Regions from separate parts of the Planococcus rifietoensis genome, predicted to be linked through region 1. Evidence: riboswitches for the same ligand, from Rfam matches in the RefSeq annotation. Region 1 holds a riboswitch; each other region holds the start of a gene.
What was found. Region 1 has a riboswitch for thiamine pyrophosphate ahead of AUC31_RS06830 (ABC transporter substrate-binding protein). Riboswitches for the same ligand answer to the same signal wherever they lie in the genome.
Positions count from the first base shown of each region.

Region 2: another riboswitch for thiamine pyrophosphate. It lies ahead of tenA (thiaminase II); the one in region 1 lies ahead of AUC31_RS06830 (ABC transporter substrate-binding protein).
Region 3: another riboswitch for thiamine pyrophosphate. It lies ahead of AUC31_RS07345 (YkoF family thiamine/hydroxymethylpyrimidine-binding protein); the one in region 1 lies ahead of AUC31_RS06830 (ABC transporter substrate-binding protein).

Region 1 is NZ_CP013659.2:1,386,653-1,397,041, forward strand. Features, by position in the region: gene AUC31_RS17940 (helix-turn-helix domain-containing protein) at 1-211, shown strand, start outside; gene AUC31_RS06795 (MFS transporter) at 152-1,396, opposite strand; gene AUC31_RS06800 (sigma-70 family RNA polymerase sigma factor) at 1,668-2,216, shown strand; gene AUC31_RS06805 (DUF4179 domain-containing protein) at 2,191-3,291, shown strand; gene AUC31_RS06810 (hypothetical protein) at 3,343-4,053, opposite strand; gene AUC31_RS06815 (nitroreductase family protein) at 4,353-4,997, shown strand; gene AUC31_RS06820 (MarR family winged helix-turn-helix transcriptional regulator) at 5,104-5,532, shown strand; gene AUC31_RS06825 (putative quinol monooxygenase) at 5,562-5,858, shown strand; TPP riboswitch at 5,956-6,065, shown strand; gene AUC31_RS06830 (ABC transporter substrate-binding protein) at 6,194-7,201, shown strand; gene AUC31_RS06835 (thiamine-binding protein) at 7,201-7,494, shown strand; gene AUC31_RS06840 (ABC transporter permease) at 7,494-8,261, shown strand; gene AUC31_RS06845 (ABC transporter ATP-binding protein) at 8,254-8,997, shown strand; gene AUC31_RS06850 (alpha/beta fold hydrolase) at 9,036-9,803, opposite strand; gene AUC31_RS06855 (YwaF family protein) at 10,142-10,389, shown strand, end outside.
Region 2 is NZ_CP013659.2:2,339,055-2,349,443, reverse strand. Features, by position in the region: gene AUC31_RS11740 (S1C family serine protease) at 163-1,275, shown strand; gene AUC31_RS11735 (AI-2E family transporter) at 1,443-2,525, shown strand; gene AUC31_RS11730 (hypothetical protein) at 2,717-3,301, shown strand; TPP riboswitch at 4,229-4,330, shown strand; gene tenA (thiaminase II) at 4,420-5,109, shown strand; gene thiM (hydroxyethylthiazole kinase) at 5,102-5,863, shown strand; gene thiD (bifunctional hydroxymethylpyrimidine kinase/phosphomethylpyrimidine kinase) at 5,853-6,731, shown strand; gene thiE (thiamine phosphate synthase) at 6,676-7,323, shown strand; gene thiW (energy coupling factor transporter S component ThiW) at 7,320-7,808, shown strand; gene AUC31_RS11700 (TetR/AcrR family transcriptional regulator) at 8,218-8,772, shown strand; gene AUC31_RS11695 (MATE family efflux transporter) at 8,874-10,238, shown strand; gene AUC31_RS11690 (GNAT family N-acetyltransferase) at 10,268-10,389, shown strand, end outside.
Region 3 is NZ_CP013659.2:1,490,053-1,500,441, reverse strand. Features, by position in the region: gene AUC31_RS07385 (ABC-F family ATP-binding cassette domain-containing protein) at 1-1,260, opposite strand, end outside; gene AUC31_RS07380 (hypothetical protein) at 1,367-1,600, opposite strand; gene AUC31_RS07375 (MFS transporter) at 1,687-2,859, shown strand; gene AUC31_RS07370 (hypothetical protein) at 2,835-3,143, opposite strand; gene msrA (peptide-methionine (S)-S-oxide reductase MsrA) at 3,311-3,841, opposite strand; gene AUC31_RS07360 (LCP family protein) at 4,076-5,020, shown strand; gene AUC31_RS07355 (AI-2E family transporter) at 5,078-6,268, shown strand; gene AUC31_RS07350 (sporulation protein) at 6,336-6,755, shown strand; gene AUC31_RS07345 (YkoF family thiamine/hydroxymethylpyrimidine-binding protein) at 6,868-7,473, opposite strand; TPP riboswitch at 7,554-7,658, opposite strand; gene AUC31_RS07340 (hypothetical protein) at 7,841-8,053, shown strand; gene AUC31_RS07335 (protein adenylyltransferase SelO) at 8,116-9,576, opposite strand; gene citZ (citrate synthase) at 9,733-10,389, opposite strand, start outside.

The sequences.
Region 1 (10,389 bases):
TCTATTTAAAGAAAAAATCGGCGTTTCCCCGTATTCCTGGCTGCAGCTGTACCGCCTCGTGAGGGCCCAAAAACTATTGATGCAAACTAACCGGACCATCACAGATATCGCCTATGATTGCGGATTTTCCTCTATCGGATCGTTTAATCAATTATTCAAGCGCCTTTACGGCTTTTCGCCGCGTATTTTCCGTCAAGAGAGCTCGAAATAAGTAAAATATGGCTGTAATAACCATCAAGCTCCCGCACCATATAAACAGTTTCTGAATGCCGATGACTGAAGCAAGTGCCCCAAAGATCGCTAGCGACAAAATATTGGATCCATACAAAAGAACCGCATTAAAGCTGAAAGCACGGCCGAGCATATCTGCGGGCACAAGGGTTTGAATCAAATAAACTCTGGCTAGGCTGGATAACGGCAATCCGGCCGCTGCAATAAATACCCCAGCAATATAAAGTGGCGGGTAGCTCGCGAATCCAAGTACCACGAGGCCAAGTCCCCAAACAATCGAGCCCCATAAATAAAGCGAGAAGGTCAGGGTTTTCCAGAAAAACGGAATGGCAATATTCGTCAAAATTACCCCGAACCCGTACCAGCCCAACAACAGGCTATAAATTTCTTGGCCGCTTCCTGGAAAACGATCAAGGAGCAGCAATAATAAGCCAACTTGCCAAACCCAGGTATTGAAAAAGACCATCCAAAATGTCGCGAAGAATAGATGTGTTACGGTCCCTTCGCGTTTTGCCCACCAGAAGAAAACTCCAATTGAATAGAAGAGCCCATCTCTTTTTGTCTCATTCATATTCTCTTGATCTATTGGCACCACCCAGTGAATTTTCAAGATAAGAAGAGCGCTCGCTAGATAAGTCATGGCATCTATCGTATAAAAATGGATAGCATGTCCGGCGTTCAACAAGCCAATTGCAAAAAGCGGCGTGACAACTTGAACGCCTCTTGTCACCGTATCGAGGAGACTATTGACTGTCGTTTGTTGCTCGATAGGCGTAATCAGCGGCAACACGGCACGGTAAGCGGGATTATAAAAACAACCCAGAGTTTGAACTGTAAAAGCAGCCGCAAGCAAATGCCAGAAAGCCAATATGTCCAATTGAAATAATACGACTAGTGACAGAATAAGAGGAATCCGTAGAAGATCAATCGCTACGAGCATCCGTTTTTTATTCACACGGTCCGCGCATGCTCCGCCAATCAAGCCGAAGAGCAAGTACGGCATTGCTTGCGAAATAGCGATTATTGTCGTTAAAGCAGCGGACTCTGTCAGTTCGTAAGAAATAAAAAGAAAGGCAAGCCCAGCTAACACATTGCCGAGTTGCGATATCCCTGCTCCAGCTAAGTAATACAAAATGTTTTTGTTTTTCAGTACATGTCGATACATAACAACCACCTCCCGTTCAGGTTACGCTGAATTTCAAGGGGGCTCTATACGAATCTTGCTGCTTGATACCGCAAGAATTCGCTAGTTTAAAGATAAGAGCGCTGCAGATTCGCAGCGCTCTTGTTTTGATTAAATCGCCATAATGAAATCGTTATTGCGAATTTTTAAAGCTATAGTTTAATTAGGATTACCAAGTTTTACAAAAAATAAAAAATAATCGAAACGTTTTAAAGCGCTGGCATCTCTAATATACAAAGGGAGGATGAGGCAAATGCAGCACGATGAAGAAATAATTTCTGCGGCGATTCAAGGAGACCGAATCGCCCTTCAGAATTTATTGAAATCCGAAAAAGAAAAATTATACAGAATGGCCTATACATATGTGAAAAATGAAGACGATGCTCTCGAGGTTTTTCAACAAACTGTACTTCAGGCTATCGAATCAGTGCATCAATTGAAAGAACCGCAGTATTTCTCAACTTGGCTGGTCCGCATTTGCATAAATAAAGCACTGGCGTTTTTGAAGAACAATAAAAAGTTAATCTACATGGATGAAGTGGAGGAGCGGAATTTAGATAATGGTGCCAGCGCCGATGTGGCCGAACAAATGGATGTGTCGAACGCATTGGATTCATTGCCTGAAAAATTCAAGACAGCGTTGATGTTGAGATATTATCAAGACTTTACAGTCAAGCAGATCGCCACCGTAATGGAATGTCCAGAAGGCACAGTGAAAACAATTCTTCACCGTGGATTGGGGATGTTGAAAAAAGATTTGAAAGGGGTGTATGCAGATGAACGACAAAGAGATTTCAATTAAAAATGCTATGCAAAATATCAAAGTGCCAGAAGACCGCTTGGAGTCAATCATTGATGATGCCTTTTATGAAACGTCCAAGCCTAAAAAGAACAAACGGTGGAAGTGGCTGATGCCAGCCATCGCTGCGGCGATTCTATTTATCGGCTTGTTTACGGCCACTCTTTCTGCATCTCCAGTTCTTGCAAATTATATGGCACAGGTACCCGTCATTGGAAATGTCTTTTCCATTTTCGCCGAAGAAGAGGAGGGACTTATCCAATACGAGCGCTTTAGTGATGACGTGAAATTAACCCAATCCAGCAATGGCGTAACCATTTCTATAGACAAAGCTGTATATGATGGAACGAATGTCACCTTCACTTATACGGTAACTTCAACTAAAGAATTGGATGACTCTGCTCACCTAACTGGTTTTCCGCAATTGCTCGAAGGAGAAGGTCCTACAGGCTCCATGGATTGGAAATTGGCAGAAGGTTCATTGATTGGGATCAATACCATTCCGCATCTTGATGAAGAAGCGGCTCAAGTCAACGTGGTTTGGGAACCAGAGAGCCTATTTACGGATGCGGGAGAGATAGAAGGCGATTGGAAATTCGAGTTCGCGGTCGATCAGTTAAAAACAGATCCAATTATCTTAGACGAAATCAATTCAGAAGGCGGCGTCACGGTTCACTTTACTGAAGTGACGTTTACGGACGTTGCTGTGAATGTCGCCTACCAACAATTGGTGGACCCGGCTTTACTGGAAGTATGGGAAGCTGTGGAAGTCGAGCTGATTGCTGCGGATGACTTGGGGAATGTCTACCTGGTTCCTTATAATGGAGGGACCACTTATGGCGACGCAAGGACTCGGGAAGATTTTTTCTGGACAGCCACAATGAGAGGGCTGGATCCTATGGCCACCTCATTGACCTTTTATCCCTTTGGCCACATCAGCAGAATGGAGGAAGGCAAAGAGCCGGAATCGATTCGAATAGAATTTGATGCACTTGAAATCAATATGCTGGAAGGGACCTATCAAATTATTGAAGATCCCGAGTTCCCGGTTTATGATGAAGAGGAAGAAGAGAAGTGAAAATAAACAAGCCCGGCGCAGTTTATAACTGTGCCGGGCTTGTTTTGGTATCTACCATTCGAACACAAATTTCAGTGTAATCGTAATCGCAGAGTATATGATGACGGAGATAAGGAAAGTCGGGAAATGCGTATCCTTTTCGCTCGGCAGTTCGTGCTTGAAAACCGTGTAGATCATTGCGCCGGAAACGAGCGAGAAGACGATCGATTTGAAAAGCGGCGTCAGTTCAGTCGTCAAAGCGACGATCCAGCCGGCGACAATTCCGACAGCCAATATATAGCGGCCGTATTTATTGTATTCCACGGGAAACTTCCGCCACATGTCATGAGCGACCGCCATGAAATGCGGACCGATCGCGACGCAGTAAAACAAAGCTTGAACAGCTGATACTTCAAATGACAGCACAGAGTAGGAAACGAGCGCATTATAGAAAGCATAGAACACGATGACCGACCAGAAAGTAGAGGTATGGGAAATGTAATTTTGCTGGATGACGATTTGAATGCCGACAAACAAGACGACACCGAGAAGGCCGACGAAATAGATTTCCGACTCCATCGTCAACTGCCGGTATGGTTCTTCGATGGCGGCTTGCTGTTTATGAAGAGTAGGGAGCAAGTAAATGAAAATATACGAAACGGCAAGCCCGCCTGAAAACGAGAACCATTTCACTTGCTTCAGTTTATCTCGAGGCACCAGGACGCTCGCGAAGAAATGGATCAAGATGAATACAATACCGATCAAAAACGGAATCAACAGCATGACCCAAGCCTCCTGTCAGATGGAATGATCTGGTGAAATGGCGAGCTTTTGTTAAATTAAAGGGTACTATAAATTACGTAAATTGATTTTCTATATTGTACTGCTTCGTTTAGAAATAATGAAGCCGCTTTTACATAATTTTAGCAAAAAACTAACCGACTTGGCCTTGGCGATTCGATTTGTGAAACTTTCTGGTTGCATTTTTTCTGTAACGGGTTTATATTGTGTGAGGCATCAATTAATGAGGGGTCAATTAATAACCCTCAAAACAATTAGGATAGAAAAAGGAGCAATTTACCATGAACACACTGCAAAACAAAAAAACCAATGATTTCAATGAAATCGTCAATGGACGCCGTTCCATTAAACAATACGACCCGGATGTGAAAATCAGCCGCGAGGAAATGACCGAGATCCTGGAACAGGCGTCCACAGCGCCTTCTTCCATCAATATGCAGCCTTGGCGTTTTGTTGTTATCGACAGCGCAGAAGGAAAAGAAAAGCTTGCGCCGCTGGCATCTTTCAACTTGGAAAAAGTAATGAGTGCATCAGCTGTTATCGCCGTGTTCGGCGACCTCAACAACATTGAGTACGCAGAAGAGATTTATGGCAAAGCCGTAGAACTCGGTTATATGCCCGAAGAAGTGAAAGAATTCCAAGTCGGCTACTTCAAACCTTTGTACGAAGGCATGTCCAAAGAGCAAATGAAAGACATCGTGCTGTTGGACTCAGGGCTTGTATCCATGCAATTGATGCTCGTTGCCCGTGCATTTGGCTACGACACCAACCCAATCGGTGGCTACGACAAGCAGAAGATCGCTGAGACGTTCGGCCTGGACAAAGAGCGTTATGTGCCAGTCATGCTTCTTACGATTGGCAAAGCCGCCAACGAAGGCTTCCAGTCGTACCGCTTGCCGGTCGAGGCGACCACGACCTGGAGCTAAGCCAGACGACCTTGAGTATTCGGGAGTTATGTATTATATTTGACTGGTCAATGAATAGTGGGCACAGCTATCAATTGACTTCATCGATCATTTAGGAGGTCTTTCAATGCCGTGTTCATTTTCAAAGCAGGAACAAGTGCTGCACCAGTTTAAGGGTCTGACCAATCAGATCAGCCCGAAGTTTGAGCGTTGCACAGGCATCAGTGCGTCGCGTTATGAGTTATTGTCGCAGCTTTATAAAGTTGACGAAATCAACCAGTCAACGTTACAAAAATTGGTCAATATCGATAGCGCCGCGGTCACGCGCCATTTAAAGCAGCTTGAAGCGAGCGGCATGGTCACAAAGCGCAGAAATCCAGAAGACAATCGTGTAATCTTTGTCAGCCTGACCGATGAAGGACGCGAGCGCATCGTCGAATACCGGAAAGAAAATACAGGCTTCGTCAAGCAAATGCTCCACGATTTCACGTCTGAGGAAGTCGATGCGCTTAGCGATATGTTGCGGCGCATGCAAGACAATATCGTTGATTATTAAAAATACAGATTAAAGGATGGCGAAATGAAATGATGATTATCCACGCACATTTGCAAGTAAAACCTGACCAGGAACAAGCCTTTTTAAACGAAAGCAAAATTTTGATCGACGCATCGCGTCAAGAACCGGGCAATGTTCAATACGATTTGATGAAATCAGTGGAGAAGGACGGCCATTTCACAATGGTGGAAGTATGGAAAGATGCGCAAGCAATCGAAGCCCATAACGCGAGTGAACATTTCACGGCTTTCTCCAAAAAAGCAGCTGGATTCATGAGCGCGCCGATGGAACTGAAAGTCTATAGCGGTGAAGCTGTCCGGATGTAAGAAAAGCTTGTTCGTTTAAACGAGATGCCAGGCAATGCTTGAACATCTTGGTGAACTGTGACAAGATAGACCTTGAAAGACAAATGCTAATTTCATAAAACACATGTGGGGGAATCGGTGTTGCCGATTGAGAGAATATCCGTGAGATATTGACCCTTGGAACCTGAACTGGCTAATACCAGCGGAGGGAACATATTCAAATCGGTCTATTCTGCGATGATATGCGCCCAAGGTTTCTATAACCTTGGGCGCTTTTTTGTATCCGCAATTGGATATGTCCCCTGAATCAGCTTCTGAAATCATCTTTTATGAATTCATTCAAAGGGGGAAACAAGATGAAAAAATGGACGATTGCCATTGCACCGGTGTTGCTGATCGCGGCATGCACAGAAGAAGCGGAAAGTCCGGGCAGCGACGTGGCGAATGAACAACAGGAATTAGAAGAAGTGACGATGGTGTTGGATTGGACGCCAAATACCAATCACACCGGCTTGTATGTGGCACAGCAAAAGGGCTATTTTGAAGAGCAAGGGCTAGATGTCGAGATCATCTTGCCGGGTGAAGCGGGCGCCAATCAATTGGTCGCTTCCAACCAGGCGGAATTCGGCATCGGCGCACAGGAAAGCTTGACGGAAGCGAGAGTGCAAGACATTCCGATCGTCTCGATTGCGGCGCTCATTCAGCACAACACGTCCGGATTTGCATCCCCTAAAGACAAAGGCATCGAGTCGCCGAGCGATTACGAAGGGAAAACTTACGGCGGCTGGGGAGCGCCAGTCGAAAAAGCGGTGCTCGGGTCCATCATGGAACAGGAAGGGGCTGATGTGGAAAACGTCGACATCGTCAATATCGGCAATAGCGACTTTTTCACGGCGGTCGAACGCGACATCGATTTTGCTTGGATCTATTACGGCTGGACGGGCATTGAAGCCGAACTGCGCGGCGATGAATTGAACATGCAGTATTTGACGGACTACTCGGACAAACTGGATTATTACACACCGATCCTAATGACTAATGAAAACTTGATTGCAAAAGATCCGGAAACCGTTCGTGCATTCACCAAAGCAGTGTCGCAAGGCTACGAATTCGCCATCGATGAGCCTGAACAAGCAGCTGAGATCTTGATCGAGTCGGTCCCGGATTTGGATCCGGAACTGGTGAAAGCGAGCCAAGAATGGCTGTCGCCGAAATATCAGGACGATGCCGCGAAATTCGGCGAACAGCAAGAGCAAGTGTGGGCGGATTACGCTGCGTGGATGTTCGACAACGGGCTACTGGATGAGGAATTGGACGTGGAGCAGGCGTACACCAATGAATTTTTACCGGAGGAGGAAAACTGATGGGCAATGCATTATTAAGTATTCAAATCATCCCGAAAACGAAAAACGGGGAAGACGTCATTCCATATGTAGACAAAGCGATCGCCGTCATTGAAAAGTCGGGCGTCCCGTACCAAGTCAATCCACTGGAGACGACGATGGAAGGGGATCTGGCGCAGTTGTTTTCGATCGTTGAGGAAATGAACGAGGCGATGATCGAAAACGGCAGTTCGAACGTCATCTCCCAAATCAAAGTGCTGTATCAGCCGAGCGGTGCCTCGATGGATAAATTGACGGAGAAATACCGGCCGTGATGATTGTGCGAAAAGGATGGAGACCGGTTCTGGTCCTCATCCTTTTATTGATCGTCTGGCAAGCGCTGGTGCCGCTGTTTGAAGTGCCAGAGTGGTTGCTTCCGACCCCTTATCAGATCGGGGTAGAAGCGGTAAACAGTTGGCCGAATTACAGCGGGCATTTGCTTGCGACGATCCGATTATCGATCCTCGGCTTTTTCATCGGATCGTCGATCGGCCTTGGCGTCGCGATGATTCTTCATCTCGTGCCGAAACTGCGGGAGACTTTTTATCCTTTGCTGATTTTATCGCAAAATATCCCGATTATCGTTTTGGCGCCGCTATTGGTCATTTGGTTCGGCTTCGGCTTGTTGCCGAAACTGATCATCATCATTCTCGTGTGCTTTTTCCCGATCACCATCGCGGCACTTGATGGGTTCAGGCAGACGAGCGGCGAATTGCTTCATTATATGAAAATGGCAGGAGCCGACAGACGCCAGATTTTTTGGAAGCTCGAATGGCCGCATGCGATGCCGTCGATTTTCTCGGGCTTGAAAATTGCGGCGACCTATAGCGTCATGGGTGCCGTCATTTCCGAATGGCTCGGTGCGCAGGAGGGCATTGGCGTCTATATGACGCTCGCCTCGTCGTCGTTCCGGACGACGCAAGTATTTGTCGCGATCTTGTTGATCATGAGTTTGAGCATGCTGTTTTTCGCGGCGATTGTGTTACTCGAAAAGTGGATCATCCGCTGGAAAACGAGCGGGGGAGGGAATTTGAATGGCTGAATTGGCGATTGAACAATTGACGAAAAGCTTTGACGGGACCGAAGTGCTGAAAGAGTTATCATTGAATATAGGAGACGATGAATTTGTCGCCGTGCTCGGCCCTTCCGGCAGCGGCAAAAGCACGTTATTTCATTTAATTGGCGGGCTTTATGAGCCGGATGCAGGAAGTATTCTATTGGGCGGCGAGAACATCAACGGCCAAAAAGGCTCCGTCAGCTATATGCCGCAAAGCCCGTCGCTGCTTCCGTGGCGCACCGTGCTGGACAATGTTTTGTTAGGGGCTGAGATCGCTGGACACAAAGATCAGCAAGCAGCTATTCAAATGATGGAAAAAGCAGGACTGGCAGGTTATGAGCAATCTTATCCGCACCAATTGTCCGGCGGAATGAAGCAGCGCGCCGCCTTTATCCGTAGCCTCTTAAGCCCACAGCCACTCATTTTGCTGGACGAGCCGTTTTCAGCGCTGGATGAATTCACCCGTTCAGAAATGCAAAAATGGCTGCTTGATATTTGGCAGCACAATAAACGCTCGATTCTTTTCGTCACGCATAATATAGAAGAAGCTTTGTTTCTCGCAGACCGCATTCTGGTGTTATCGGAAAAACCTGCGCGTGTCGTCGCTGAGTTTAAAGTGGGTTTCGCGAGGCCGAGAGCAGAAGACATCACTTTGACAGAAGAGTTTCTGCAATACAAGAAGGACATTTATAAAGTACTGAAGAAAGAGGAACCAAAATAGAGATAGAGAAGGCCGCTGAGATTTCTCGGCGGCCTTCTCTATTCCCTTGGTGAATTTTTCTCTTCGTTTGGATTGTTTGTTATCCATTTCCGTAATAGGCGATTGAATTCTGTTGCTTGCTGAATTGGCCAATCATGTCGAGCGCCTGGAATAAGCATTCCGACCGCATTCGGCATGACAACAGGAGCCATTTTAGTCGAAGCGATTATGGCGCGCGATTCGTACTCTCCAGCCGCAAACAGTGCGGGCTTGCAGAAAGAACTATACGATGCATCGAGACGGAAGCGAATGATTTCCTTAAATATGGCTTCATATGTCTCGCGCGTTAGCAGTTGATAATTGGAGATGAAGTCAGGGATCTTTTGAGGTGGCAGGAGATAACGTTCGCGGGCCATCTTTTTGAGATGCGAAGTATTGTGTATGTTCCGCTGCACAGCGCATGATTGCAGTTTCAATAAAAACCCGTAACGCAACGGCTGGACCGTGATGCCGCTAATAAAGAGGCTCAATACTTTTTCTGGGAAACGCTTAGCCAATTCCAAGGCGACATGGCCTCCTAAAGAAAGTCCCACTATATGGACAGCTCGATCCTTAATAACTTGATGGGCAATTTGTTCGGCACTATCCGCTAAACTGACCCAAGGTATCGCGGCACTTTTTCCGTGTCCAGGCAAATCAACCATAATCAATTGATGATCGGAAAATGCGTATTCTTGTTGCCACCATATCCAACTGCTTGCGCCAAGCCCGTGGATGAAGAGTATGGGTTCCGCTTCAGTAAACGTGGACTCTGAGTAAGCGATCATATTAGACACTCCTCGGTTTCTTTTTTTAAAACCAATCGATCAAATGCTTCATTCCTTAGAAATGTGGCAGGTTTTTTAGGGTCTTGAAGTGATCAAATAGCGCAGTAGGGTTTTAAAACGGTGACATAAAGCAAAGTGGTTTCATCATTCCCCAATTTCAAAGTGTTTATTGTTTTATAGAAATACAATTTTTTATCTAAGCGAAATCGGAACTGAGCGTTTGGAGTATAGATAGCCAATAAGCTCAAAAATAAACCTAATTCAAGCGAGAAAAGTGAGTTCTGTCGAATGAGAAAAATGATAAAATATTATCAAAATACTTTTCGGGAGGGGCAGCGATGGATACGTGGTTTGGTGCAAGATCTGATTATCCGTTCGAGCTTTTTTCCGTCAGCCATCTAATCGTACTGGCAATTGCCTTAACAGGATTCCTGTGCCTGGTCCTTTTAAGAGACAATTTCGCCGCTAAAGATGCCTTGTTCCAGCAATTGCGCTGGCTGCTGTTTCTTGTGCTGCTCATCTCTGAAGTGTCCTATCAGTATTGGGCCGTCAGCCACGAGTATTGGAGCTTCGATCGTTATATGCC
Region 2 (10,389 bases), 950 kb from region 1:
AAAAAGGCTGGGGAAGAATTCATTCCTCAGCTTTTTCTATTCGTCAAAAAATGGATCGACTTGCCATGCTGAAGCGCCGATCAAAACGATGTCCCTTCGCCATTCCTTTTTCAATTCTGGCTTGCTATAATGAACTCACATTAACGGAAGCGGGTTGAGACTATGGAAAAACGGATGATGCAATGGCTGATGGTTTTCCTGTCGGCGATGATTCTTGCGGCTTGCGGAAGTACGGGGACAGAGGCGCCGCCGGAAGCTGAAACAGAGCAGACGGATTCGCCGGTCGATACGGCCGCTCAGGAAAAAGCCGTAATGATGGCGAATGCCAAGACGCACGTCTACACAATCTATACCGATTTCGAGCAAGGATCCGGATTTTTATTCAATAACAAGGGCGACATTTTGACGAACGCCCATGTCGTACGAGATGCCACGTTTATTTCACTCGTCAATAGCGACGGGCAGGAATTCGCCGGCAAAGTGATCGGCATGTCGCTCGATGAGGATTTGGCGCTTGTCCGTGTTGAAGACCTCGCAGGAAAAGAGCCGCTTGAGCAGGAAATGGAACCGGTCGATATCGGCACGCCGGTTATCGCCATCGGCAGCCCTGAAAATGCAGCAAATACTGCGACCGAAGGGGAAATCACCGACACTGGCGTCGATTTCTCGGAAGTCTTCGTCTATACGGACCTCTATGAAATGAATGCCTTGATCAAGCAGGGCTCAAGCGGTGGGCCGCTTCTAGACGCAAGCACCGGCCGCGTGCTCGGCATCAATTCGGTCATGCTTGAAGACAATCCCGAAATCGGCTATGCAATCCCGCTTTATTTAAAAAAGGAAATGTTGGATGGCTGGGCGAATAACCCAGATCCGCTGCCCGATTCGCAATTGGTGGAACCGTCCGTGAAGGATGCGTATTTTGAAGAAGCGCTATTATCGAGTTTCATCGAAGCCTATTACGACTTGCTGCCGTATTCGATGAATGACGAGGAGCTGAATTATTACTCTTCCTATTTAGTGCCGGGAAGCCAGGCGGTTGAAGCGGTTGACAGTGTCATCCAGGAGTATTCCGAAGAGGGCCGCGTATTCGATTCAGTCGTGCCGGAAGTCAGTTCTGTGGAAATTGAAGGCGACCGCGCATACGTCGAAGCCGGCGCTGTATTCAATTACCACGAAGCAAACGGCGAGACCGGAACAATCGACCACCGGCGACTCTACACCGTCGTGATTGATGAGTACGGGGATTATCAGATTGAATATGTGGAAGAACGATAAAGGGCCTTCTGTTGAAGGCTCTTTTTTGAAATCGAGAAATTGCAGCGTTGCGCTTTAAATGGAAATCAATAGATGGAACCGCAAACAATTTCAACCCTCAGATCTACGGTAAGTGAAGCAGCTGCCAGCACAAAACTATGGCTCAGACAGACGAAAGGGGAATGAACATGCCCAAGACCAAATGGTTTCGTTTCTTGCTCAGCACGCTATTGATCTTTGCCATCATCAACTTGGCAGTGCGTGTGCCTTTTGTGTTTTACCCGGTCCGCGTTGCGTTTTCTACCTTGATGCCGATTATCATCATCGGCGGGATTCTGTTTTATATCTTTAGGCCAATCGTCAAGCTATTATCTAAGAAGATGCCCCGTGTCGTGGCCATTCTGGTGATTTTCGTTGTGTTCCTGGCGCTGCTCGTCGGCTTTTCCTTATGGATTGGCCCGCTGATTTTCAGGCAGATCCAATCCTTGATCGAAAACTTTCCGTCGATCGTGAGAGAAGTTCAAAATCAATCGAACAGGGCCTTGTCGAGTCAATGGTGGAGCTATATTCAAGAACAGGATTTTCTGCCTGGCTTGAATCCGGACGCTATAGCCGCGAATTTCCGGAACGCACTGACAGGCATCGGTTCGAATATCCTGAGTTTTACCGGTGTGCTCGTCAGCGCCTTGACTTCACTGGTCGTCGTGCCGTTTGTCCTATTCTTTTTATTGAAAGACGGCGACAAATTGCCGGCCAGCTTCCTTAAGTTGTTGCCGCAGGATTCGCGGGCAGAAGGCGCCAAAATCCTTCATGATATGGACGAAAACCTCAGTGCCTATATTCAAGGACAGGCGACGGTCAGTTTATTCGTCGGGGGGCTGAGCTATATCACGTACCTGATACTCGGCGTAGATTATGCCATCATCTTGGCATTGGTCGCGACATTCACAAACGTCATCCCGTTTGTCGGCCCGATTATTGGAGCCGTTCCGGCCATTGTCGTAGCTTTTTTCCAGGAACCGATTCTCGGCTTATGGGTGCTGATCGCCATTATTATCATCCAGCAAGTCGAAAGTAATCTCATCTCGCCCAATATCATGGGCAAGAAACTATCGGTGCATCCGGTAACCATCATTTTCCTGTTGTATATCGGAGGCAACCTAGCTGGACTTATCGGCATGATCTTGGTCATCCCAACTTACGCTGTAGGAAAAGCCGTCGTCCAAAACCTTTACCGTCTCATCCGCCTGCGTTACCCGGCGATGAGATAGGAAGAATGTGGGAATTAACCGCTTGATTTTGGCAAGAAAGACTGGGTCTGCTATTTAAAAAAGCAGCTTGGCAAAAGGCCAAGTTGCTTTTCATTGAAAAAAGATCTAAATGGCAACGCGGATGTTTAAAAGAGATTCAAACTCAAAAAAGGCCTGCAATGACGCCGTTTTAAATGAAAAGAGGAAAACTGATGGATTATCGCTGGGATGTAATCGATGCGCTGGAAGCACAGGAGAAGTACATAGAAGCGTTGACGTTGATGGTCATTGAATGGGAAAAGAATCCCGAAGATTTGAAAGTGGCCAACCGATTAGGCTTTCTTTGCTGGTATGTAACCGTAGAAGCAGATGTACTTGGTGATAATGGGTTGGACGCAATTGGAATCGATGAATGCGGAAAGTTATTTTCGGAACTGGCTCATTTCGGTCAAATAACGTTCCCTGAAGAGCCAGACTTTCTATCGAGTTATGGCTACATGATTTCTTTATTTCCGGACTACTTCGATTTGTCCGCTCTTGAAATTTGCGGAGAATACGGTTCGGATATATACAGGATCGGAGAAAGAATGATCGGAAAAGCCCGCAGCCTAAAACCTGAAGATAAAATCATCCAGCTAATGCACATCGACAGCAAGCCTAATAGAAAAAGCAATCACGCATACAGGGAACTGTGCCATGAAGTTAGCCGTTTATTGCCGGCGGCATTCCAAGGTGAAGGGGAAATGCAGCAATACTTTAAGGAAGTCTTGAACCGGACAAATCTTGACTCTGACTGAAGCCTTTGCCTATACACAAGCTAGACCTCGCCATTCCAATTAAGCAATCGAACCAAAGTAGATGAAAATTGCACAGCCACTTGCTTACACATTTTAAATTTCAATGAACTCTAAAAGCAGCCACGCGCTTAAGGGTGAGCCGAAGCAATAAGACAAGTGACCTTCTTGGCTTATTGCGGGAGGCCAACCCCAAGCGTGCTGCGGATAACTAGAACCAGAATTGATAAGTACTATTCCAAGTAAACATCAAAATTACAGCTATCTTGATTCCATTAGCTAGCCCAGCTAAGTAAATGAATTAAAGCGAATGACATTTATAAACTTATTCACTTGTTCTCTTGCCAATCCAGCGAAATCTAAAAGCAGCCACGCGCTTAAGGGTGAAGCGAAGCCGGAAAATGATAAACTTCGCATACTCCACTAGATTGGGAAATCAACGTATAACTTTGCTCCCACATCTGCAAAAGCAGATGCGTCGCAAATGAAGCGGCTCAACTGCCTTTCGCCAATTAATTGGCTCATTGTGAAAGCTCAACCCCAAGCGTGGCTGCGAAGAACCAGCAGAAACTGCAGTGAATACCATCAAAACTAAACACCAAAACTCTAGCTATTTTCCTACGACTAGCTAGCCGCGCTATGCGAATGAACCAAAGTGGATGACATATACGAACCCAGTCCCATGTTCTCAATCCAATTCAACCAAATCTAAAAGCAGCCACGCGCTTAAGGGTGAGCCGAAGCAATAAGACAAGTGATCTTCTTGGCTTATTGCGGGAGGCCAACCCCAAGCGGGCTGCGGATAGCTGGCAGACGAACCGGGCAAGCTAATTCTAATTAAACAATTAGACTCTTGCTATTCCAAATTCAAAAAGTTTTGAATTCGCAAGCCAGCTATGGTATTCTATTGCCGACAATAAAAAAATATCGCTATTCCACTAGGGGAGCCATGTTGGCTGAGACGGACAAGAGTCCGGACCCTTTGAACCTGATCTGGATTATACCAGCGTAGGGAAGTGGGCGAATTGTGAGCCTTTCTCCAATTTCTTCAGCTGACCTTTATCGCCGCTTCCTTACCTGGGAAGCGGTGTTTTATTTTGCCCAAAAAAGGAGAGAGCCACATGACATTTTGTAAAGAAGTCCGGTTGGAATGCGCAGATTTATGGGACGCCAGTTTTGAACACCCGTTTGTAAAAGGCATCGCGAAAGGCGATTTGCCGCTCGATGTCTTCAAATTCTACGTCATGCAAGACGCTTATTACCTGACCCATTTCGCAAAAGTGCAGTCACTGGGGGCAGTGAAAGCGAAAGATTTGAAAACGACGCAATCATTTGCGCATCACGCAGAACAGACCTGTGCCGCGGAACTCGCGCTCCATGAATCGTTTATGGAATTGCTTGGAGTAAGTGAGGAAGATTGGAAGCTATTTGAACCGTCTCCCCACGCCTATGCTTATGTTTCGCATATGTACCGCTCCGCAGAAGGCGACTTGGCAGATGTACTCGCGGCCTTGCTTCCGTGTTATTGGCTTTATTACGAAATTGGCGAACGTTTGAAGACGGCAACACCGGAAGAACCGATTTTCCAAAAATGGATCGGCACATACGGTTCCGAATGGTTCGGGGAACTGGTGAATGAACAAATCGAACGAATGGACTGCTTAGCGGATGGCTTGCCAGAAGAGCGGCGCAAGGAATTGAAAAAGCGCTTTATGAGAAGCAGTTATTATGAATGGCAGTTCTGGCAGCAAGCGTGGACGATGGAAACTTGGGAGCTGCCCGCGAAAAAGGAGAGTGTCCGCCATGCTTAGAGAATTGCGCGCACGAAAACCCTTGATTCATTGCATCACCAATCACGTCGTCTCGAACTTTCAGGCAAATGGCTTGCTCGCGCTCGGCGTCTCGCCGGTCATGGGCGATGAACAACAGGAAGTCGCGGAACTCACAGGACACGCCGATGCCTTATCGCTCAATATTGGCACGATCACGGAGCGCTCTTTTGAAAGCATGCTCATTGCGGGACGCGCCGCAATGAAAAAAGGTATACCGATTGTGTTGGATCCGGTCGGTGCCGGGGCCACAGCTTATCGCTTGCAGGCCGTGAAGCGATTGCTGACGGAACTCGATATCACGCTACTCCGCTGCAATGCAGGTGAACTCGCGGCCATTGCAGGAGCGGACTGGCAAGCGCGCGGTGTCGATGCCGGAGAAGGACAAGGCGATTTGGAAGCTATCGCTAAACAAGTGGTGGATGAATACCAAACAATTGTCGCGGTAACAGGCACAAGCGATTTAGTGACAGATGGTGACCGGACCGAGCACATCACAGGCGGAGACCCGTTGATGGCGTCGGTCACGGGGATGGGTTGTTTGCTCAGTGCGGTGCTTGCCGCCTTTTTGACGGACGAAGAATCTACCCCGATAGATGCGCTTGCTTATGGTTTGCAGATGTATGCGAATGCAGGAAGCCGTGCCTCGAAAATCGCCTTGAATCCGGGAACTTTCCAGATGGCCTTTTTGGACGAACTATCCAAACGACAGGAGGCAGCACTTTATGGACGCTAAAGCGCAAGTATTGACGATCGCCGGATCTGATTCAGGCGGCGGAGCGGGGATACAGGCGGATTTGAAAACGTTCCAGGAACTTGGCACTTTTGGCTGTTCGGCGATAACGGCGGTGACCGCCCAAAACACGCAGGGCGTTCACGGTATTTACCCGATGGACCGGCAAGCGGTCAAACAACAACTCGATGCGATCGGAACCGACTTCGATATCCGTGCGCTCAAGACCGGCATGCTGTTTGACGCCGGCATCATCGAAGAAACGGCGCAAGGCATCAAACGCTACGGCTGGGACAGGCTCGTCATCGACCCTGTCATGATCGCAAAAGGGGGCGCTTCCTTGTTGCAGCAAGAAGCGGTCGAAGCAATTAAAACCTTGCTCGTCCCGCTCGCTGCCATCATCACGCCGAACATCCCGGAAGCGGAAGTATTGAGTGGCATAGAAATCACAGACGATGCCTCACGCAGAAATGCGGCGGAAGCGATTTTATCGCTCGGTGCCGAAGCGGTAGTCATCAAAGGCGGCCATAGCACTGACCCTGACGTTGCGGAAGACTTTTATCTAGATCAGCAAGGCACGGTGATCTTGCTGCGTTCGGAGCGTCTCCAAACGCAACAGACCCATGGTACGGGCTGTACGTTTTCAGCGGCATTGACAGCTGAACTCGGCAAAGGCAATTCAGTCGAAGAAGCCTTGTTCACCGCCAAGGAATTCATCCAGGCAGCACTCGCGTATCCGCTTCACATCGGGCATGGCCACGGTCCGACACACCATGCGGCGTACAAAGAATCTATCGAAAAGGAAGTGGTTCATCTTGTTCGGGAATCCAGCGATTTATTTTCTAATGGGTACGACAAACGCCGGTACTAAAGAGCCGCTCGCGTTGCTCGAAGAAGCGCTTCAAGGCGGCATCACCCATTTTCAGCTGCGCGAAAAAGGGCGCGGGGCATTGACGGGCGATGCGCTTGCAGAGTTCGCCGCAGAGTGCAAGGGCCTATGCCGTGAATACGGTGTTCCGATCTTCATCAATGACGATGTCGAACTGGCTTGCACGATCGAAGCGGACGGCATCCATATCGGCCAGGACGATATGGACTGCGGACAAGTGAGAAAACAAATCGGCGCGTCGATGGCTCTTGGCGTTTCGGTACATTCAGTCAAAGAAGCGAATGAAGCGCTGACGTGCGGCGCCACGTATCTCGGCATGGGACCGGTATTTGGCACACGCACAAAAAGCGATGCGAAACCGCCGGCGGGTGTTGCTGAAATCATTAAAGTGAAAACCCAATATCCGCACGTACCGGTCATTGGCATCGGAGGCATCGAACCGGGCAACGCCGAAATGGTCTGGCGGGCAGGCGTTTCGGGCATCGCCGTTATTTCCTCTATTGCAGGGGCACAAGATGTCGCGGGACAAATCGAACGGTTTAAACAATCGATTCCGGGGAGGCGTGTCGGATGAATACAAAAAAACTCGTACTCATGGCGATGTTCGTCGCACTCGCCGTCGCCGGATCCGCGTTCGTCTGGTTCCCAGCCGGCATCGCCCGCGCCTATCCGGTACAGCATGCCATCAATGTCATCGCAGCTGTCGTCTTCGGGCCAGGGCCTGCAGTCGTCATCGCCTTATTGACCGGTGCGGTTCGCGTTTTAACGGGGACCGGCTCGCTGCTCGCTTTTCCCGGAGGCATGATCGGTGCCTTGCTTGCTGGTGTCTTTTATCGCTACAGCGGACGGATCGGTTTTGCGGCAGTCGGTGAAATCCTCGGAACCGGCATCATCGCCTCACTAGTCGCGGTGCCATACGCACGTGTCCTGATGGGAACCGAAGTCGGCGCCTTGTTCTTCATGCCGCCATTTCTCGTATCGAGCATCAGCGGTGCGGTGCTTGGCGTGGTGTTAGTGTACCGTTTGGAGAAAACGAAAAGCAGTAAATTATTGGCGTAAAAGAAAGAGTTAGAAAACCGCATTTTCCGAAGCTTATCGCTCGCTTTCCGTGGGCTCGCGCCCAAGCCTCCTCAGTCGCTTTGCGCCTTGCGGGGTCTCGGTCGTCTCGCTGATCCACAGGAAAGATAAGGTCGACCTACGGGAGACCTTATCTTTGCGAAAGTAATGCGCAGCATTATTGAGCAGAAGGGTTTACGAGCGAACGCTTCTCCAAATACTCAGATAGGTCATTGATTCTTTAATGTCGAAAAGATGTTCCCCTTTTAATTTATAACTGATTAATAAATTTCTTCAACACTCTGATAAGGATTGGCTCATAAAGCCGATCCTTATTTACGTCATCAAATCCTTCTACTTGAACTAAGAAAACTATTATAGTATTATTAGTTTTAACGAAGGGGGTTCAGCTGTGAAAAATCGGATTATACAGGCGTTTATCGAAGAAACGAGAAACAACGGCATCAAATTTACGATGGATGATTTGGCTAAACGGCTGGGCATCAGCAAGCGCACCTTGTATGAGAACTTCTCATCCAAGCTGGAAATTCTGGAAACGATCATCGACCAGGCCTTTTCAGAGTACGAACAGCGGGCCCGCATCATCCGAGAAGACGAAACCCTCGACTTGCAGGAAAAGATCCACCGATTGATTGTCATGATTCCGAACCATAATGACTTTTTCGATTTGCGCGTATTGGAGCAGTTGAAGCGTTATTACCCAGAGCAATGGCAGCGTGTCGATCGGGAAATGAACCAGTGGGATGACTTGAAGCAATTGCTTGAAGAAGGCATGGAAACTGGCCTGATCAAACAACAAAACATCGATCTGTTAATGAAAATGATTTTGAACGTCGTCAATATTTCCTTGGATCAGCAGTTCTTCTCGGAACAAAGCATTTCCATCAAGGAAGCTGTTGAAACGATGAGTGAATTATTATTGGACGGGTTCGTCAAAAACGAATAGAAAAAATGCTGGCTAACCAAAGCCAGTATTTCTTCGGTCTAAAAAAACTAAAAAAACAAATATAGTTTTCAGTGTTTTAGAAAGCTAGGAGGCAATACAATATGGCACAACAATCTATTCACCGTCTCGATAACGAATCGGTCGGCAAGGCATTCATCCGTTATTTAGTACCCTCGACTATCGGCATGCTGCTGATGGCAATCAATATCGTCGCAGATGGCATCATGGTCGGCAACCGTCTCGGGCCGGTCGCACTGGGTGGTGTCGGGATTGCGGCACCGGTCTATACCTTATTCGTCGCGATGTCGCTCTGGATCGGCATCGGCGGCGCCACGAGGTTTTCTGCTCTCATGGGGGCGAAGCGGACAACGGAAGCACGCGTCGTCTTTTCGCACGCGATGGCGTCAATTTTTGCGGTGACGCTCCTCATTGGGCTATTGGCATTTCCGTTTCGCACAGAACTCGCTTATTTGCTTGGGGCGAACGCGGAAACCTATCCATACGTCTCCGATTACTTATACTTGATGCTGTTATTCGGCTTCGTCTTCACGATGGAAAATGCCCTCAGCATCATGGTGCGTAATGACGGCAGCCCGAACTTGGCGATGGTGTCGCTTATCACGACTTCTCTTCTGAACATCGGCTTGAATTACGTGTTCTTGTTCGTATTAGATTTCGGCGTCAAAGGCGCGGCCGCTGCGACTTTGCTCGCTGCATTTGTCGGCATGCTCGTCTTGTGCACGCATTTCTTTAAAAAAGACAATCAATTGCGCTTTGTCCGGTTCAAGCCGAACCGAAAATTGCTGCTGTTGATTCTCGTCATCGGCTTTCCAAGTTTCTTAGCGGAAGTCGGCATGTCGGTGTTCACGATTTCGCATAATAATGTCTTTGAACGCCTGGCAGGAACAGAAGGCGTTGCCGCATTTGCGATTCTCAATTATGTTCACAGCGTTATGCTGCTCGCATTCCTTGGGATGGGTTCGGCCATTCAGCCGCTGGTCAGTTATTACAGCGGGGCGAAAGACCAGGCGAAGATCAAGAAGACGCTGCAATTGGCGATCGGCACGGCGTTTGTGGCAGGCTTGCTGTTCTTTATCTTCGGGCAATTCTTTGCCGCCACCATCGCCAGCGTTTTCGGCGATTTCCCAGACGCCGTGATGAATCTCGCGACTTCCGGCATCCAACTGTTCTTTATTGCCTATCTGTTCATGGGCACCAATTTCGTCATGATGACTTATTATCAATCAACGGGCGAAATCCGTATGGCGACATGGATCACCGCAGCGCGTGAAATTGTCGTGCTGTTGATTTTGCTGAGCATCTTGCCCGTGTTTTTCGGCGTAACGGGCGCGTGGCTTGCGATTCCGCTTTCGGAATTGATTGTCTTATTGACGATCGTTTATTATCAAATGAGACAGAAAAAGAAACTTCAGTTCACTGAGGATATGACGGCGCAATTTAAATAACCGATTCCAACAGGTCAGGGGAAGATGAGATGCAATTAGCGAAGCAGCTGTTTCAAGTGAAAGGCTTGGATTATTGCATTCGAAGTGCGGAGATCCAAGACGCAGCGCAATTGGAGAAAGTCCGTTTGCAGATCGACGGTGAGACGGAAAA
Region 3 (10,389 bases), 100 kb from region 1:
GCCGCGAAGGAAGGTCTCGCTTTCATCTTCTGGTGAATACTGGCGGAGCCAATCCACCAAGGAAGTTTCGCTGCCTTCGAAGTATTCGGTATTGTCGATCGGCAAGTAGGCGCGTGAAGTGGTGACACCCCAACGGGCAGAACCGGAAGCCGGCTCGTCTTCTTCGGCAAGTACGCGAAGGAGCGCCGATTTCGCCAATGGGTCGCCCATCAAGACAATCTTATCGTCTTTATTCATATTGAAGCTGATGTTGTTCAATAATTGATTGCCATCAACGGTTTGGCTCAAGTCTTTAACTGTCAACACATCATTGCCGATTTCGCGTCCGATGGTGAAGTTAACGAACGGGTATTTACGGGAAGACGGTCGGATATCGTCCAACTCGATTTTATCAAGCATTTTTTTCCGTGAAGTCGCCTGCTTGGATTTTGAAGCGTTGGCAGAGAAACGGGCGATAAACGCTTGGAGCTCTTTGATTTTTTCTTCTTTTTTCGCATTCTGGTCGGATGCCAGGCGTGTTGCCAATTGGCTGGATTCATACCAGAAGTCGTAGTTGCCGACATAAAGCTGGATTTTCCCGAAATCGAGGTCGGCGATATGAGTACATACTTTATTAAGGAAGTGACGGTCATGCGATACGACGATGACCGTGTTGTCAAAGTTGATCAGGAATTCTTCAAGCCATTGGATGGCTTTCAAGTCCAAGTGGTTGGTCGGCTCATCCAGAAGAAGAACATCCGGTTTGCCGAATAGAGCTTGTGCCAAAAGCACTTTAACTTTATCAGACCCGGAAAGTTCCGCCATTTTCTTGTCGTGGAGATCCTCGGAAATCCCAAGGCCCTGCAAAAGGATGGCGGCTTCAGATTCAGCTTCCCAGCCGTTCAGTTCTGCGAATTCGCCTTCAAGTTCAGCTGCACGCATGCCGTCCTCGTCAGAGAAGTCTTCTTTCATATAAATGGCATTCTTTTCAGACATGACTTCGTAGAGTTTTTTGTGGCCCATGATGACTGTCTCAAGAACTGCATATTCTTCGTACTCAAAGTGGTTTTGCTTCAATACGGCCAAACGTTCGCCAGAGCCCATATAGACATTTCCGGACTGTGCTTCAAGTTCGCCGGAAAGGATTTTGATGAACGTCGATTTACCGGCGCCGTTCGCACCGATTAAGCCGTAGCAATTGCCTGGGTTGAACTGGATGTTGACATCTTCAAATAGTTTGCGGTCGCCAAAACGCAAGGATACATCATTTACTGCTATCATTATTATTCGTCCTCCTAAAATTCACAATATGAATAGTATAACACGAATACGCCCCAAACCGGTAGCGTTCAAAGCCTGTGTCGGCTAAACTAATAAAGGATAAGTTTTAGCGGCTTTTTCTGCGGAGATAAGCATCCAATTGACCGAGTTCTTTATTCAGGAGGTACTCCATCTGTACATATTCGCGCCTGCCCGGAACATGTTCTGGCGTCAGGCCTTTCATCGAGTAAATAAAGTAATAGCCGCCAATTTGACGGAACAGCACGACAACGTGCGGAAATTCATCAAAAGTGGCTTTAATATTGTATCGTTTTGCATAGCTCCAATTTATGAGCTTCATCCAGCAACCCGCCTTTCCAGTCTTATTTTAAGGGACGGAGCGGCAGGAACACAAGTTTGGTGCTGAGGGATAAGGAGAGAGAAAATATGAGGGAAATTCAAACAAAATCAGCATTGACTGCCGTTATCTTTGCCATTCTACTAGTGGCGCTCAATTTGCGTCCGGCCATCTCTTCGATCGGGCCGATGCTCGAACCGATTCGAACGGATCTTGTACTGACCAACGGGCAAGTCAGTTTATTGACCGCAGTACCCGTCCTATGCATGGGGCTATTCGCGCCGTTTGCGATCGTTTTCAACCGTCGCTTCGGCTTGAAGCGTTCCATCGGCTTTTTGCTGGCGGTCATCGGCGTGTTTACTTTAGGACGCGGCTTTTGGCCGAGTTATTTCAATTTATTGCTCAGTTCGTTTTTCATCGGCATCGCGATTGCCATCATCGGGCCGATGTTGTCTGCGATGATCAAACGGGATTTCCCGACCCGGACGGCTTCATTGATCGGTGTTTATTCGTTCGGAATGGGACTCGGTGCGACACTTGCCGCAGGATTGACGAGCGTTGTCTATGCGGCTTCTGGATGGCCAGCAGGGCTTGCGGTTTGGTCAGGCTTGGCACTCGCCGCACTTATCGTATGGTTGAGAATGCCTGAAGCGAGCGCAAAGTCAGAACAACTGCCGGATGATCCATTGCCGATTAGCGGAAGCCCGTGGAAAAATGTAAAGGCTTGGTATATGCTTTTGTTCTTTGGCTTTCAATCGGCTTTCTTTTTCTCGATGCTGACATGGCTCGCGCCCATTGCGATCGACAAGGGCTTAAGCGTGCTGTCGGCAGGAGCGGTCGTCACCGTCATGACGGCGGTGCAGATTGTCTGCAATATTTCCATTCCATTGCTGTTCAGCCGTTATCCGAACCGCTTTTTATGGGTATTGGCTGTGCTCGCATTCGGCACTGCCGGAATCCTGTTATTGATGTTTGCAGGGGCTTGGGCAGTATGGCCGGCCGCCGCTTTGATTGGTGTGGCGCTCGGCGGCTTGTTTCCGATTGCTTTACTATTGCCGCTCGATGCGACAGATTCTGCTGACGAAGCGAATAGCTGGGCTGCAATGACGCAATCCGGCGGGTACTTGATTTCGGCATTCATGCCGTTTATCATCGGAGTCGTCTATGACCAAACAGGCAACCACGATATTACTTTATGGATGTTCTTGGCATTCGTTTTGTTGATGATTCTTTTTGCTTATTTGCTCAACCGAAAAGCTTGATGGCGCCGTTTCGCAGGTGGCTCAACGGCCATCCACGAAAAATAAAGCGATAGAAGCGGAAACAGGATTGCCCATGAAACCACCATCATTGGCGGAATATCCGCCTCTGGAAGTAAAGTGGAAAAATACCAATAATTCAGTTCGAGCGATGAGATGAGCGTGACGAGGGGACCGATGAAAATCCGACTTGCCAACAGCGCCGCTGCGACGCCAAGTAGGATGACAAACGGCGGAAAAAGGATCAATTGTACGAAAAAAATGTCCAATGTACTGAGCCATTGCATGATAATGCCTCCTGTTTAGCGCAATTTTACGGAAAAACCCGCGTATCCTGATTTTAAACTAAGTGAATAATCTGTCAATAAAAACATTCCAGTGAACACTTATGCGGAGATCGACCGCTTAAGGAATCTTTTTACGGAGATTTTCAGCAATAGAAAAAGCCGGCGCATCAAGCGTCGGCTTTCTTCCACGCACTAGTTAAAAATTCATCGCGCCCGGATTCGGCGCGGTCTTGTGCGTAATGATCTGGATTTTTCAAGTAGAAATCCTGATGGTACTCTTCGGCAGGATAGAAAGGCTCGGCATCCTGGATTTCAGTGATGACCGGTTTATTGAAGCGGCCGCTCTCGTCAAGTTGTTTTCTGGAAGCAATCGCCAATTGCCGCTGCTCATCATTGTGGACAAAGATGGCAGGGCGATAGGAAGCTCCGCGGTCCTGGAACTGGCCATCATTATCGGTTGGGTCGATTTGCTGCCAGAAGATATCCAATAATTGCTCGTATGGGAAGACAGCTGGATCGAACGTGATTTCAACCGCTTCCAGGTGGCCGGAATGGCCGCTTTTCACTTGTTCATATGAGGGATTCGCCAAATGGCCGCCAGTATATCCGGAAACGACGGATTCAATGCCATCGAATTGGTCGAATGGCTTGACCATGCACCAAAAACAGCCGCCAGCGAATGTTGCTTTTTCTAACATCGGATTGCCTCCTTCTATGATATAGGCCGCTGTCTTCGCTTCCTTAAGAAGTTGTCCATCGCATCGGCAAGCCGGTTGGACGTCTCCATTGAGGTCGAGTAGCGCGCCTGAGAATAAGAAGAATTTTACCACTCCGGTAAAGCGCAGACAATAAAAACGTGTTGAGGAGGGAAACCTCTCTCTATTAATATGCGTCTAAACAAATTGTACAGCTCAGAAAGGAATGTAATCATCATGGAAGAACAATACGAAACGAGACAGACCAGAAAGCGCAGACGATTCCGCCCGAGAGGCAAACTTTTCTTATTATTGATCATTTTATTGCTCGGTGCCGGAGTTTACTTTTTCATCCAATATCAACAAGGCCAAAATATAGCCGGTGAAACTGAAATTGAACCGGAACCATTTGCGGGTGATGCAGACAATAGCGGGTACCAGAATATTCTCGTGCTCGGGGTGGATTCGCGCGGGGAAGAACAATCCCGTACGGATACAATGATGATGGTGACGCATGACCGTGAAAATAATGAAGTGAAGATCACATCGTTCATGCGCGATATTTATGCAGATATTCCAGGTTATCAATCCTATAAATTGAACACAGCTTATTATTTAGGAGGCGTCGATTTATTGGCGTCGACCTTGCGTGAAATGTTCGGCGTCGAAATCCACAATTATGCGCTGGTCGACTTTAAGAGCTTTGAAACGCTGGTCGATATCGCAGCGCCGAGTGGTGTGGAAATCGATGTTGAAAAAGAAATGTCCGAGAAAATCGGCGTGACCCTGTCTCCCGGCGTCCAGAATTTGAACGGCCAGGAATTGCTCGGCTACGCGCGCTTCCGTTCGGATAATGAAGGCGACTTCGGCCGTGTGCGCCGTCAGCAGCAAGTGATCGCCGCATTGAAAGATGAGTTGATCAGCGTGTCGTCGATCCCGAAACTGCCAAAGCTAGCTGGAGCGGCACAAGGCTATGTGCAAACCGATATGCCGTTGGTCGACCAAATCAAATTGGCGACACAGCTCGGAACCGGCGGCAGCGGGGAAATCGAACGCTTGACGATCCCAGTGGAAGGCGGCTACAGCTATGCGAATTATCCGCAAGCGGGTTCGGTTCTTGAAATCGATATAGAGCAAAACCGCCGTGCGCTGGAAGAATTTTTGTCTCAGCCACTCAACTAATTTTTCAGATAATATGGTAAACTACAGGTAGAAGCCTATATAAAGAAGGGGATCGCCATGCCGCCAGATGACAATAGACCGCCGTTTTTCGCTACCAACTATATTCGCTTCCTGGGCGGGAGGAATACGTTTTTTACATTATTGATTTTGATCTTGATCGGGCTTGTCGTGTTCATCTTCAGGGAAGTATCATTTATCTTCAATCCGCTCAATGTATTCATGAAAACGGTTGTCTTGCCGGTCGTCCTGGCGCTTATTTTGTATTACTTGCTGCGTCCGGTGCTGCGGTTGCTGGAACGGTTCAAGATCCCGAGAATTTGGGGGATTCTCATTATCTTCCTCGGGGGCATCGGGCTCTTGACGTTGTTGAGCGTCCTTGTTTTCCCCTTTTTAAGGGATCAGTTTCAGAACTTGATCGAAGAATTTCCGGATTATTTCATGCGCTTATTGAATAATATCGACCAATTCTTGCGCAATTCCTTTGTTGGTGATTATTACCGGGATTCGAGCTTCAACATCGAAGCATTGATTGCCACCTTGCCGACCAGCATTGCGGATACACTACAAGCGACAGTGACGGGCATCATCGCTCGCGTCACCAGCTGGATTTCGACCATTACGGGCGTCATCCTGTCGATTGTCATCGTGCCGTTCATCCTGTTTTATCTATTGAAAGACGGCGACAAGCTTCCAGGCTATTTCCTGAAATTGCTGCCGCCAAGATTTCGGGATGATACAAGAGAAGTGTTAAAGGACGCAGACAAGCAATTGGGGGCATATATCCAGGGCCAGCTCATCGTCGCCTTCTGTATTGGCGTCATGGTTTACATCGGCTTTTTAATCATCGGTATGGATTATGCACTGCTGCTCGGCGCGCTGGCAATGGTGACAAGCATCGTTCCTTATATCGGTCCAGCTATAGCGATTACGCCCGCTGCGATCATCGCACTCGTCACTTCGCCGTTCATGCTGGTGAAACTGGCGATTGTGTGGACCGTCGTGCAGTTGGTGGAAGGCAATTTGATCTCGCCGCAAGTAATGGGCAAGACGATGTATATCCACCCTGTCACGATCATTTTCGTCCTGTTGACGGCAGGCTCCTTGTTTGGCGTCGTCGGAGTCATTTTGGGGATTCCGATGTATGCGTTGCTGCGGGTCATCGTCAGCCATCTATACAAGCTGTTCAAGCGGCGTTATAACCGCTATGAGACAAACTTGGATAATCAATACGACTACACCGAGCTTTAAGCTTTCTGTTTACAGGATGCAGGAAAGTGGTATGGAGAATTATCAAATTTTGGGGGTATAGATTTTTATGAAATTCAAAGACTTTTTATCTTCGATCGGCATCGGTTCGGTCAAAGTGGACACAGTAGTAGAAAGGCCGCATCTTGAAGAAGGCGAAACATTAAATGGGACCGTCTATTTAGACGGTGGAAGCGGCGATCAGGAAATCGATTATATCGAACTGCAAGTGATTCGTTTAGTGGAAGATTACCGGGAAGACAGCGATTTCGATTTTTATGAAACGCCAGTTGCCAAGCAGAGCTTGGAATTTGCGGGATCCGTGAAATCGAAGAACACCGTCATGCAGCAATTCGAGATTGTCCCAGATGAGCGGTGGGTGCTGGAGAACGTGAATGCCAAGTTGATTTTACGGACGATTGTCCACGTGAAAAACGGCGTTGATGTCCAGGATGAGGACGAAATCACTTACGGTAAAATCGACAGCTGAAAACAGGTTGATAATAATATTATGTAAACCAAAAAACATCCCTGCAGTGAACGATCCAACTGCGGGGATGTTTTTTTAGACCAAAATCTAGGGTCACGAGGTAATTTATTCTTTAAGAAAAATCTTCAGCGCCTGTTTTATGTGAAGGGCTGTTGATGCTCATGGATACGGTCATCACGAGATGGGGGTATTTAGTGGAGCGCGCGCTGGAAAAGCTCGTTTCGTAAAAAGAAAAGACTTCATGAATATCCCCGTGGATGCCGCTAGCGTAATGCATGGAATCGTTCCATACCCCAAACTCTTTTGCACGTTCCACTTCGCGGTAGATAACTTCCATATAATCGGGATTGTTCATCGGGTAAAGCGCGAATTGCGATGAAACGTATTGCTTACTGTCGTCTTGATTTGCCGGTTCATCCGGCGCCTCCAAATACGCATTACCTGCGGTATCTCCAGGACATCCAGCTGAAAAGGTGCCGGACAGGGCGATATGTTCCTTCGTCTTCGCCGCATGAAGAGCGAGAGCCTTCGCGACATTAAAGACATGCTGTTGTTTGCCCCGAATGACGGTGGAGACATCATCGGTTTGCATCCACACATTGGACGTGTCGGTGTCCTTTAACGCGCTTTTGATGATGCTGATGAAATTGCCGCTCATCGGATGCAAGGAAAAGCGAAATCCGACGATCGGGCTGGTGCCGCATGAAGTTGGTTCCATTTAGAATCCCTCCTAAAAATATGCACAAAAAAGCCACATCCGTGAAGATGCAGCCACTATTCCGTATTTCGTCGTCATGTCGGAAAGTCACCGCACTTCCTCACGCAGGTCCTAACCTGATCGAGTCATAAGGGATCGGAGCGAAAGCTCTCATCTCAGCAAAACATGCACCCCCAGTGCAGAAAAACGGTATGTGGTTTTACGTGTCGGGTTTGCCCGATGGCTAAAGTCTAAGCCAAATACTTTTCCAAGTAAAGGAATTCTACTATTTTCATCGACAATGAGAAAATGACGGCAGAGGTGAATACTCCCTGAAAAATCGGGTAAACCTAAAGCAGACAAGCATTTGAGGAGGAATCCATTTATTATGGCATCAACAAAAAAATTCCGTGTCGTTTATCATTTCGGCGCAGGCGTCGAAGCGGTCAACACCGTCGAAGCCGATACCCCGAAACAAGCAGTCAGCGGTTTGGATGCGGATGATTTCCGCGAATTTATCGGCGACAACGATACGTATTACCAATTCAAGATGAACGAAGTCAAAATGGTCAGTGTCACTGAAGTCACAGACGGACAGTGATCAACCAGCCAAGCGCAATAGAGAAAACCCCCTGCCGATGAAGAGGCAGGGGATTTTTTGGTTCATGTTCCGCAATAAGTCTGGTATGGAGGCGTTGAAGGCGGTGGAGGGGCTGTATAGGGCAGCTGCTCTTCGGAATGGGCATATGGATTTCGAAGGATATCCAAAAGCTTTTCCATCACTTCATAATCGCCTTGCGCCGCTGCTCCCAATGCTGCTTCCACGCGGTGGTTGCGCGGGATGACAGCTGGATTTCGGTTTTTCATCAATTCCAGGATTTCTTGTGCTGAACGGCCTTCTTGCTGTTGGCGGGCTTTATAGCGGCTATGCCAGTCTTTAAAAGCCGGGTCGTTTGCCAGTTGGGGCTCTTCCACTGCTTCGAAAGTCAAGAAACGGAATGTATTAGTATAATCCGCTTGCTTTTCCTGCATCAATGCCAGCAAGTCATCGATTAATTGTTCATCTCCTGGCGCTTCGGTAAACAAGCCCAATTTTTCGCGCATGCCTGATAAATACAATCGTTTTTCTGAACTTATATATTCCTCAAGCGCTCCTTGGAGAGAAGACAAAGCCTGTTTTTCCGGAATCTCATTTAAAAGAGGAAACAGGGACTCTGCAAAACGCGCTAAATTCCATCCGCCGATGAGCGGCTGGTTACGATAAGCATAACGGCCGCCAGCATCGATCGAGCTGAAGACCGCGGATTCGTCGAAGCGGTCCAGAAAAGCGCATGGGCCGTAGTCGATCGTTTCGCCGCTGATCGCCATATTGTCCGTATTCATAACGCCGTGGACAAAACCGGCGAGCTGCCATTTCGCGATGAGTGAAGCTTGCCGCTGCGCTGTCTGGCGGAATAATTCGATATAGCGGTCTGGCCCGGTGATGTCTGGGAAATGCCGTTTGATCGTATAATCCGCTAAAGCTTTCAAATCTTCAGTCGAACGGTATTTCGCTGCGAATTGAAAAGTGCCGACACGGATATGGCTTGAAGCCACACGCGTCAGGATCGCTCCAGGCTCTGCAAAGTAGCGCTGAATCTTTTCTCCTGTCAATACGACTGCAAGGCTTCTGCTCGTTGGAATCCCGAGCGCATGCATGCTTTCGCTGATCATGTATTCCCGCAACATGGGCCCGAGTGCCGCGCGGCCGTCTCCGCTTCTGGAAAAAGGCGTGATGCCGGCGCCTTTTAATTGGACATCGAAAATCTCGCCATCCGGTGTTTGCTGTTCGCCGATTAAGATGGCACGGCCGTCGCCGAGCATCGTAAATTGGCCGAATTGATGGCCGGCATAGGCTTGGGCGAGCGGGAAGCTGCCTTCAGGAAATTGATTGCCTGCAAACATTTGCAGGGATTCAGGGCTGTCTAGCTGTTGCGGGTCCAGGCCAAGTGATTTTGCCAATGCTCGGTTCGCGATAACGAGTTCAGGTGACGGGACCGGGTTGGCTTCCATTGGGGCATATAAGGTTTTGGGCAGGCCTGCATAACTATTGTGCAGTTTCCAGCCGCTCTCTGTATGATTCATGGGCGTGCCTCCTATTATCGATGTTTTGGTATGTCTTTCCTGTTATTATAGCCACAATGAAATCCTTGAAACAACCAAAGGGGGCTAGCCGGGCAAATAGAAAAGCTTGAGCCATACACCCAATCGAAGGGGAGGCTCAAGCTTATGCTGATCGATTTAACGTTCTTCAACCGACACGTAAGTTTGCATGCCAGGCCCGATGTATTCCGCACGCGGGCGGATCAGGCGGTTGTTCGAGTATTGCTCCAGGATGTGCGCAAGCCAGCCCGACGCACGGGAGACCGCGAAGATCGGCGTGAACAAATCATGCTCGATGTTCAACGAGTGATAGACCGAAGCCGAGTAGAAATCGACGTTTGGCGGAAGCGGTTTTTCGCTCGTTACCAATTCTTCGATTTTCACGGACATGTCATACCATTTCGATTCGCCGCGAAGCTCAGTGAGCTTTTGCGACATTTCGCACAAATGCTTCGCACGCGGGTCGCCTTTTTGGTAGACACGGTGGCCGAAGCCCATGATTTTCTCTTTGTTCGCCAGTTTTTCTTTGATGACCGGCTCGACGTTGTCGACCGATCCGATTTCTGTGAGCATCTTCATCACTTGCTCGTTGGCGCCGCCATGAAGCGGGCCTTTCAAAGCGCCGATCGCTGCTGTCACGCCGGAATAGACATCCGACAAAGTAGCGACTGCGACACGCGCCGTGAACGTCGAAGCGTTCAGTTCGTGGTCTGCGTGAAGCACAAGCGCTTTATTGAACGCTTCGACTTCGATGTCTTTTGGCTCTTCGCCAGACAGCATGTACAGGAAGTTCGC